DNA from 4 places in the Methylobacterium sp. CB376 genome. Region 1 is predicted to be linked to each of the others. Evidence: predicted binding sites of a transcription regulator. Region 1 holds the regulator's gene; each other region holds the start of a gene.
The links. Region 1 encodes HrcA, which represses chaperone genes, less so after heat shock. Its sites were predicted from a motif close to GTTAGCACTCNCNNNNNGNGAGTGCTAAC; they were not measured.
Positions count from the first base shown of each region.

Region 1 (2,197 bases):
CGCATCGGGTCGACCGAGATGATCGAGCGCCCGCGCATCCAGGTGAAGCACTCGTGCAGGGCGACCCAGGCGCCGGTGATCGAGGCGGTGCGGGTGCCGCCATCCGCCTGCAGCACGTCGCAATCGACGACGATCTGACGCTCGCCGATGGCGGGCAGGTTGACCACGGCCCGCAGCGAGCGGCCGATCAGGCGCTGGATCTCCTGGGTGCGGCCGGAGGGCTTGCCGGCCGTGACCTCGCGCCGGTTGCGCTCGTGCGTGGCGCGCGGGAGCATGGCGTACTCGGCCGTGACCCAGCCCTTGCCCGAGCCGCGCAGCCAGGGCGGGCCGCGCTCCTCCAGGGACGCCGTGCACAGCACCTTGGTCTCCCCGAAGGTGACGAGGCAGGAGCCTTCGGCGTAGCGGGCGACACCCTTCTCCAGCGTGACCTTGCGCAGTTCGTCGGGCGCACGCTTGGATGGACGCATCGGGCTCTCCTTGGGGACCGGGACGGGCACGCGCTCTTAGGCGGTGGCGCAGAGTCCGGCAAGCCGCTCGCCCGAGCCGCGCGGCGGCCGGGACGCGCCGCGCCGCGGCTTCTCGTGCGCTTGCGAATGGCTGCGGTCCGCCTCACATTAGAGTGCCTCGGCTTTCAACCTTTTGATGAACACGCGAGATCCTCCTCCCCTGCCTGCCGGCTCAGGCCAAGCCCGCAGCCTCGCCGAGTTGAACGAGCGCTCGCGCGAGATCTTCCGCCAGATCGTCGAGAGCTACCTGGCGACGGGCGAGCCGGTGGGCTCGCGCAACCTCGCCCGCATCCTGCCGATGACGCTGTCGCCGGCCTCCGTGCGCAACGTCATGGCGGACCTCGAACAGGCGGGCCTGATCTACGCCCCGCACACCAGCGCGGGGCGTCTGCCGACCGAGACGGGCCTGCGCTTCTTCGTCGACGCGCTGCTCGAACTCGGGGATGTCGGCCAGGAGGAGCAGGGGCGGATCGAGGCGCAGATGCGCGCCGCCGCCTCCCGCCACACCTTCGAGACCGCGCTCACGGAGGCGACCGTGATGCTGTCGGGCATCTCGCGGGGGGCGGGGGTCGTGGTCACGACGAAGCAGAACGCCAACCTGCGCCACATCGAGTTCGTGCGGCTCGATCCCGGGCGCGCCCTGGTGGTGCTCGTCTCCGAGGACGGCTCGGTGGAGAACCGCCTCGTCGACCTGCCCCTCGGGCTCCCGTCCGGCGCCCTGCAGGAGGCGTCGAACTTCCTCAACGCCCGCATCCGGGGCCGGACGCTCGGCGAGGTGCGCGCCGAGATCGAGACCGGGCGCGAGGCGATGAAGCGGGAACTCGACGCCCTCACCGAGCGGCTCGTCGAGGCGGGGCTCGCCCGCTCGGTCGGGCCCTCCGACGAGCGCCAGCTGATCGTCCGCGGGCAGGCCAACCTGCTGGAGGATCTGCGCGCCGCCGAGGATCTGGAGCGGATCCGCCTGCTGTTCAGCGACCTGGAGAGCCAGAAGGACGTCATCGACCTCCTCACGCGCGCCGAGGGCGGCGAGGGCGTGCGCATCTTCATCGGCTCGGAGAACAAGCTGTTCTCGCTCTCCGGCTCCTCGATGATCGCCGCGCCGTTCCGGGACGGCCGCCAGAAGATCGTCGGGGTCGTCGGCGTGATCGGTCCGACCCGGCTCAACTACGCCCGCATCGTGCCGATGGTGGACTTCACCGCCCGGCTCGTCTCCCGGATGCTGGAGAGCGGCCGGGCGTGAGCGCCGCGCGGGGGCGGCCCCGGCGCGGGACGCGCCCGCCCGCACCGGCCGCCGACGCGGCCGCGCTGCCGCCCGCCTTCCTGGCCTGGTTCTCGGCGCGGGGCTGGTCGCCGCGGCCGCACCAGCTCGCGCTGCTCGCCGCCGCCCGGGCGGGCCGCTCGGCGCTGCTCGTGGCGCCGACGGGGGCCGGCAAGACCCTGGCGGGCTTCCTGCCGACCCTGGTCGAGCTCGCGGAGCGGCCGCCCGGCGCGCGCGGCCTCCACACGCTCTACGTCTCGCCCCTGAAGGCGCTCGCCGTCGACATCGCCCGCAACCTCGACGCGCCGGTCGCGGAGATCGGCCTGCCGATCCGCGTCGAGACCCGCACCGGCGACACGCCCGCCCACAAGCGCGCCCGCCAGATCGAGCGCCCGCCCGACATCCTGCTGACCACGCCCGAGCAGCTCGCGCT
Region 1 covers NZ_CP121648.1:4,720,148-4,722,344, reverse strand. Annotated here, with positions in the region: gene rph (ribonuclease PH) at 1-467, opposite strand, end outside; gene hrcA (heat-inducible transcriptional repressor HrcA) at 643-1,746, shown strand; gene QA634_RS21565 (ligase-associated DNA damage response DEXH box helicase) at 1,743-2,197, shown strand, end outside.

Region 2 (2,197 bases), 1.3 Mb from region 1:
CGCGGAGGGCAAGGGGGCCCGCGTCCTCGCCCACAACCACGAGGTGGCGAACCCGCACAGCTTCTACCTCGCCAACCGGGCCTTCGCCGAGACCTACCCGGAGGTGGTCGGTCAGATCGCGGACGTGCTGGCGCGGGAAGCCGCCTGGGCCGAGGCCAACCGCGACGCCTACGCGCGGACGTTGCACGAGGCGCAGGGCATCCAACTCGAGGTCGAGGCGGCGATCGTCGCCCGCACCCGCTTCCGGATCAAGCCGATCGACGAGGCGGTCCTGGACGGCCAGCAGGCCACCGCCGACCGCTTCCACCGCCTCGGCCTGATCCCGCGCGCGATCCGGGTCCGCGACATCGCCTGGGCCTGGATCCCCAAGGCCTGATCCGCGCCGGCCGGTTAACGAAATATTGCGTCGCGCCGGCGCGACGCAATATTTCGCCCCGAACCGCCGCGTCCGACGCAAAATCCCGGACATGGCCGCCCCCTATACGCAGCTCAGCTTGAAATCAGGGACGGAACGGGGCGGGGGCGGTCATGATGGGCGTGGCGAGACTGATCCTGTTGGGCGCGATGCTGGCGGCCGGCATCGTCGTGATGGCGAACGGGCACGGGCCGCGCCCGGCCGCCCTCAGCCATGCGGCGCCGGCCCCGGCGGCGCCGGACGCCTGCGCGGGCGCCGCCTGGCCCTACCGTCCGGCGGCCTGCACCGGGACCGCGCCGCGGCCCGCCGTGCGGGTGATCGGCGCCGCGCCCCTGCGCCTCGCCGAGCGCTGACGCCGATGCCCCATTTCAGCGCCGACCTCCTGGAGGGCGACCCGGACGGCGCCGCCCTCCTGCGCGAGATCCTCGGCGCCGGCGCCCGGGACCGCTGCAGCGCCTGCGCGCCCACGCCCCTCTTCGCCGCCCCGCCGCCCCCGCCGCCGAACGGGCGCGCGCCCCCGCGCGCCCCGCCCGGAGGGCCGCGCCCCGCGCCCGCGGGCCCGCCGCCAGCTGCGCGAGCGGCGCGCCGGGCTCGCGCCCCCGGCCTGACCCACCCCCGCGCCGGGCGGCCCTGCCTGGCACTCCCGAACAGGGAGTGCCAAAATTTTTTCGGCGCCCCCTTGAACGGCGGTGTCCGCGCTCCCAGCTTGGCGGCGGCCGGGCGGCTCAGGCGAGAGCCCGGCCCTGTACGACATGGTTGAGAAGCGCTGGAGACACTCGATGACGTTCCAACCGCTCCATGATCGCGTGGTGGTCCGCCGCATCGACGCGGAGGAGAAGACCAAGGGCGGCATCATCATCCCGGACACCGCCAAGGAGAAGCCCCAGGAGGGCGAGGTCGTCGCCGTCGGGCCGGGCGCCCGCGACGAGGCCGGCAAGCTCGTCCCCCTCGACGTGAAGGCGGGCGACCGGGTGCTGTTCGGCAAGTGGTCGGGCACCGAGGTCCGCATCGACGGGCAGGACCTCTTAATCATGAAGGAATCCGACATCCTCGGCATCCTGGTGGCGACCGAGGCCGTCAAGAAGGCCGCCTGAGCGGGGCCTTCGATCCACGTCATGTCTCCCGAGGAGTGACATTATGGCAGCCAAAGACGTTCGTTTCTCCGCCGATGCCCGCGAGAAGATGCTGCGCGGCGTCGACATCCTGGCCAACGCCGTCAAGGTGACGCTCGGCCCGAAGGGCCGCAACGTGGTGATCGAGAAGAGCTTCGGGGCTCCGCGGATCACCAAGGACGGCGTGACGGTCGCCAAGGAGATCGAGCTCGCCGACAAGTTCGAGAACATGGGCGCCCAGATGGTGCGCGAAGTGGCCTCGAAGACCAACGACCTCGCGGGTGACGGCACCACCACGGCGACCGTGCTGGCCCAGGCCATCGTCAAGGAAGGCGCCAAGTACGTCGCCGCCGGCATGAACCCGATGGACCTCAAGCGCGGCATCGACCTCGCCGTCGCCGCCGTCGTCGAGGACCTGAAGCAGAACTCCCGCAAGATCACCCGCAACGACGAGATCGCCCAGATCGGCACCATCTCGGCCAACGGCGACGCGGAGATCGGCCGCATGCTCGCCGAGGCGATGCAGAAGGTCGGCAACGAGGGCGTGATCACGGTCGAGGAGGCCAAGACGGCCGAGACCGAGCTCGACGTCGTCGAGGGCATGCAGTTCGACCGCGGCTACCTCTCCCCGTACTTCATCACGAACGCGGAGAAGATGATCGCCGAGCTC
Region 2 covers NZ_CP121648.1:5,973,293-5,975,489, reverse strand. Annotated here, with positions in the region: gene QA634_RS27535 (aliphatic sulfonate ABC transporter substrate-binding protein) at 1-376, shown strand, start outside; gene QA634_RS27530 (hypothetical protein) at 532-768, shown strand; gene groES (co-chaperone GroES) at 1,195-1,509, shown strand; gene groL (chaperonin GroEL) at 1,553-2,197, shown strand, end outside.
Region 2: a site for HrcA is predicted at 1,049-1,077, ahead of groES (co-chaperone GroES). Genes of this name have one in related genera too.

Region 3 (2,197 bases), 1.4 Mb from region 1:
GCGACGACAGCTTCTTCTCGTGGATCAGGATGTAAGGATCCTCGAGATCGGCGATCATCTTCTCCGCGTTCGTGATGAAGTACGGGGAGAGGTAGCCGCGGTCGAACTGCATGCCCTCGACGACGTCGAGCTCGGTCACGGCGGTCTTCGCTTCTTCAGCCGTGATCACGCCCTCGTTGCCGACCTTCTGCATGGCCTGGGCGATCATCTCGCCGATCTCCTTGTCGCCGTTGGCCGAGATCGTGCCGACCTGGGCAATCCCCTCCGACGAGACAACTTTCCTGGCGCGGCCAGTAATGTCCTTCACGGTGGCGGCGGTGGCGAGGTCGATGCCGCGCTTGAGGTCCATCGGGTTCATGCCGGCGGCGACGTACTTGGCGCCTTCCTTGACGATGGCCTGGGCCAGCACGGTGGCGGTCGTGGTGCCATCACCGGCGAGATCGCTGGTCTTCGAGGCCACCTCGCGCACCATCTGGGCGCCCATGTTCTCGAACTTGTCGGCGAGTTCGATCTCCTTGGCGACGGTCACGCCGTCCTTGGTGATGCGGGGAGCCCCGAAGCTCTTCTCGAGCACGACGTTGCGGCCCTTGGGGCCGAGCGTCACCTTCACGGCGTTGGCGAGGATGTCGACACCGCGCAGCATCTTCTCGCGCGCGTCGGAGGAGAAACGAACGTCCTTGGCAGCCATAGGTCAGATCCTTGTTGTCGGATTGCAGTCCCAAGGCGCCCCGAATCGGCAGCCTCGAAGGACGAAGTTCACGAACCCGTGGGGCCGCCTCAGGCGAGGACGCCCATGATGTCGGACTCCTTCATGATCAGGAGGTCCTGACCGTCGAGGCGAACCTCGGTACCCGACCACTTGCCGAACAGGACGCGGTCGCCGGCCTTCACGTCAAGGGGGGCCACCTTGCCGGACTCGTCGCGTGCACCCGGGCCGACAGCGATAACCTCTCCCTCCTGCGGCTTCTCCTTAGCGGTATCGGGGATGATGATGCCACCTTTGGTCTTCTCCTCCGCCTCGATGCGGCGGACGACGACACGGTCGTGCAGCGGACGAAACTTCATGGGACCTCCGGTTTCCTGCCTGAACAGGTCAGCGGCTCGTCAGTGCCGCCGCTTGAGAGAAGCTTTTGCCTCCCCCTCCACGCGAAGCGTCTTAGCACTCCACCAGAGCGAGTGCTAACGATCATTGGCCGGTTTCGCAAATCGCTTCTGAGCTGCACGTCTGCGATGTTGCTGCTGGCGTCGTCACGCGAAGCGGGGGTAGGCGGGCTAGGGTCTGGATGCTGGTGAGCGAACGAACCAGAAACGACAATCACGCCCACTGGACCGGCACTGTCCTGGATCCGCGACACTTGCCCTGCTTAGCTGAGGGAGCGGGAGCCGACCATGGGTCCCGAGTGGACGCGTGAACCAGATGGTCCGGCCCGAGCAGGTCGAGAGAAGCACGCCCGTCGAGGTCCTAGCGGGCATGGTGGAGCGCGTCACCATCCATTCGCTCAAGGGCAGGCTTCTGCATCCTCAAGGTGCAGGCGCGGGGCAAGGGTAACCGTGTGCCGGCGGTAGGGGGATGCACTCTCGATCGGCGCGGGCGAGTGACTTAGAGCACCTATCAAAACCGCCTTCTCTCTTGAAATTTCAACCACTTAGCGGGGGCGAAGGAGGATTGTGTTAGGGGCTCTTATTGTGTCCAGCATCTGGATCTGCGACTACGACCAGGGTTACCCGTACGCCAAGCCGATGGCAAACTCGCGGGTGCCGTGGCTGCTCACGACGTGGGCGCAGGAGGCGCGTTCGGAAAGGGTGGTTGAGGAGCGGGCGGCGAGAAGGAGCGTGTAGAACGCGACCCTCCATCAGCCCAGCGGGTCGGCACCGAGACAGTAATCGCATTGCTCCCGAGCCGGAGTTGCCGGCCCGCGGCTTGCGGTTAGATTGTTAACGAACAGCTAGGGTGACTAGCGGCAGGCTGCACAGGCTCGCACGCCCGCGTCGGTCCCGTGAGGAGGTACGCCCGATGCTCGCCATCGTGCCTGTTCAGCAGGCGTATGAGCCAGATCCGCTCAGAGACCTCCTAAACGGCTTACGGGACGGCTTCATCGCCCTCGATGAACGGTGGTGCTTCACCGAGATGAACCCGGCCGCGGAGACGCACTTCGGCCGCGGCCGCGAGAGCGCGCTCGGCGCACCCATTCAAGAC
Region 3 covers NZ_CP121648.1:6,098,859-6,101,055, forward strand. Annotated here, with positions in the region: gene groL (chaperonin GroEL) at 1-688, opposite strand, end outside; gene groES (co-chaperone GroES) at 778-1,065, opposite strand; gene QA634_RS28145 (sensor histidine kinase) at 2,015-2,197, shown strand, end outside.
Region 3: a site for HrcA is predicted at 1,156-1,184, ahead of groES (co-chaperone GroES). Genes of this name have one in related genera too.

Region 4 (2,197 bases), 2.7 Mb from region 1:
CGCGAGCGCGCTCAGCGCGATCACGGCGAGCCCGTAGGGATAGCCCCAGGCCCAGTCCAGCTCCGGCATGTGCTTGAAGTTCATGCCGTACATCGACGCGACGAGCGTCGGCGGGATGCCGATGATCGACACCACCGTGAGCACGCGAAACGTGTTGTTCTGCTCGATGTTGATGAGGCCGAGGGCCGCGTCGAGCAGGAACTGCACCGTCTCGGAGAGCCGGGTCTCGAACTCCTCCAGCGAGGCGATGTCGAGGTGCAGCGTGTCGAGATGGGCATGGTCCTCCGGGCCGAGCCAGGCCTCCGCCTCGCTCGCCACGTAGGGCACCATCCGGTCGAGGCCGACGAGGGCGGAGCGCAGCTTGGCGAGGGCCTTCCCCCGGCGCCCGATCTCGCCGAGGATCCGGCGCAGGGCGAGGTCGCGCCGCTTGGGCGCCGAGGCCTCGCCGTGCCCCGCGTCGAAGTGGAAGACCCGGGTCGAGAGCGCGTCGAGCGCGTCGCTCATCGCCTCCAGGCTGTCCGCCATGGCGTCGACGAGTTCGGCCATCAGGGCGGTGAGCACCCCGACGCTGGTCTCCAGGCCGTCGCGCTCGGCCTGGCGCTGCTTGACCGCGTCGAAGGCCGCGAGCGGCTGGAAGCGGATCGAGACCAGCCGCTCGCGGGTCAGCACGAAGCCGAGCGGGCGAAGCCCGAGATCGCCCGGAACGAAGGACACCATCGGGGTGCTGAGGTAGAGCGCGTCGCGCCGCCGCCGCAGGCGGCTCGACCGCTCGACCTCGCTCAGGGCCGCGCGGCTGGGCACCTGGAGCCCCGTCGCCTCCTCGGCGAGCGCGATCTCGGTCTCGCTCGGATCGACGAGGTCGAGCCAGACCCCGTGAGGCGGCGGCGCCGCGCAGGCCTCGCCTTCGGCCACGACGCCGCCGGGGCCGTGCAGGGTGATCATCGGGGAAGGATCCTGGTGGGCCGGCTTGTTGGCGCAGAACGTCTTGACTTGCCCGAAGGGTCCGCATAGGTCAGCCGCGGCTCTGGCACTCACCGAAAGTGAGTGCTAACAGGCCGCGCCGACACCGTGCGGCCGCACCGACGCCGAGGCACCATCGCCAAGTGCTTGTGGGAAGCAAGAGGGCAGCACATGCAATTCCGTCCGCTGCACGACCGCGTGGTCGTCCGTCGCATCGAGAGCGAGGAGAAGACCAAGGGCGGCATCATCATCCCGGACACCGCCAAGGAGAAGCCCCAGGAGGGCGAGATCGTCGCCGTCGGCCCGGGCGCCCGCGACGAGACCGGCAAGGTGACCCCCCTCGACGTGAAGGCCGGTGACCGCGTGCTGTTCGGCAAGTGGTCGGGCACCGAGGTCAAGATCGACGGCCAGGACCTCCTGATCATGAAGGAGTCCGACATCATGGGCGTGCTCGCGTAAGGCGGCCCGGAATTCCGCCGCGACCCCCGCGCCGCCCCCGCGAGGCGGGCGCCGCGCCGGGGATCGCGCAAGACGACGATCGAACAGAGAGGTTTGGACATGGCAGCGAAAGACGTTCGTTTCGCCTCCGACGCCCGCGAGAAGATGCTGCGCGGCGTCGACATCCTGGCGGATGCGGTCAAGGTGACGCTCGGCCCGAAGGGCCGCAACGTGGTGATCGAGAAGAGCTTCGGGGCTCCGCGGATCACCAAGGACGGCGTGACGGTCGCCAAGGAGATCGAGCTCGCCGACAAGTTCGAGAACATGGGCGCCCAGATGGTGCGCGAAGTGGCCTCGAAGACCAACGACCTCGCGGGTGACGGCACCACCACGGCGACCGTGCTGGCCCAGGCCATCGTCAAGGAAGGCGCCAAGTACGTCGCCGCCGGCATGAACCCGATGGACCTCAAGCGCGGCATCGACCTCGCCGTCACCGCGGTCGTGAAGGACATCCAGGGCCGCTCCAAGAAGGTCTCGGCCTCCGAGGAGATCGCCCAGGTCGGCACCATCTCGGCCAACGGCGACAAGGACATCGGCCAGATGATCGCTCAGGCGATGCAGAAGGTCGGCAACGAGGGCGTGATCACGGTCGAGGAGGCCAAGACGGCCGAGACCGAGCTCGACGTGGTCGAGGGCATGCAGTTCGACCGCGGCTACCTCTCCCCGTACTTCATCACGAACGCGGAGAAGATGATCGCCGAGCTCGAGGATCCCTACATCCTGATCCACGAGAAGAAGC
Region 4 covers NZ_CP121648.1:2,014,148-2,016,344, forward strand. Annotated here, with positions in the region: gene QA634_RS08945 (magnesium transporter CorA family protein) at 1-942, opposite strand, end outside; gene groES (co-chaperone GroES) at 1,132-1,419, shown strand; gene groL (chaperonin GroEL) at 1,519-2,197, shown strand, end outside.
Region 4: a site for HrcA is predicted at 1,024-1,052, ahead of groES (co-chaperone GroES). Genes of this name have one in related genera too.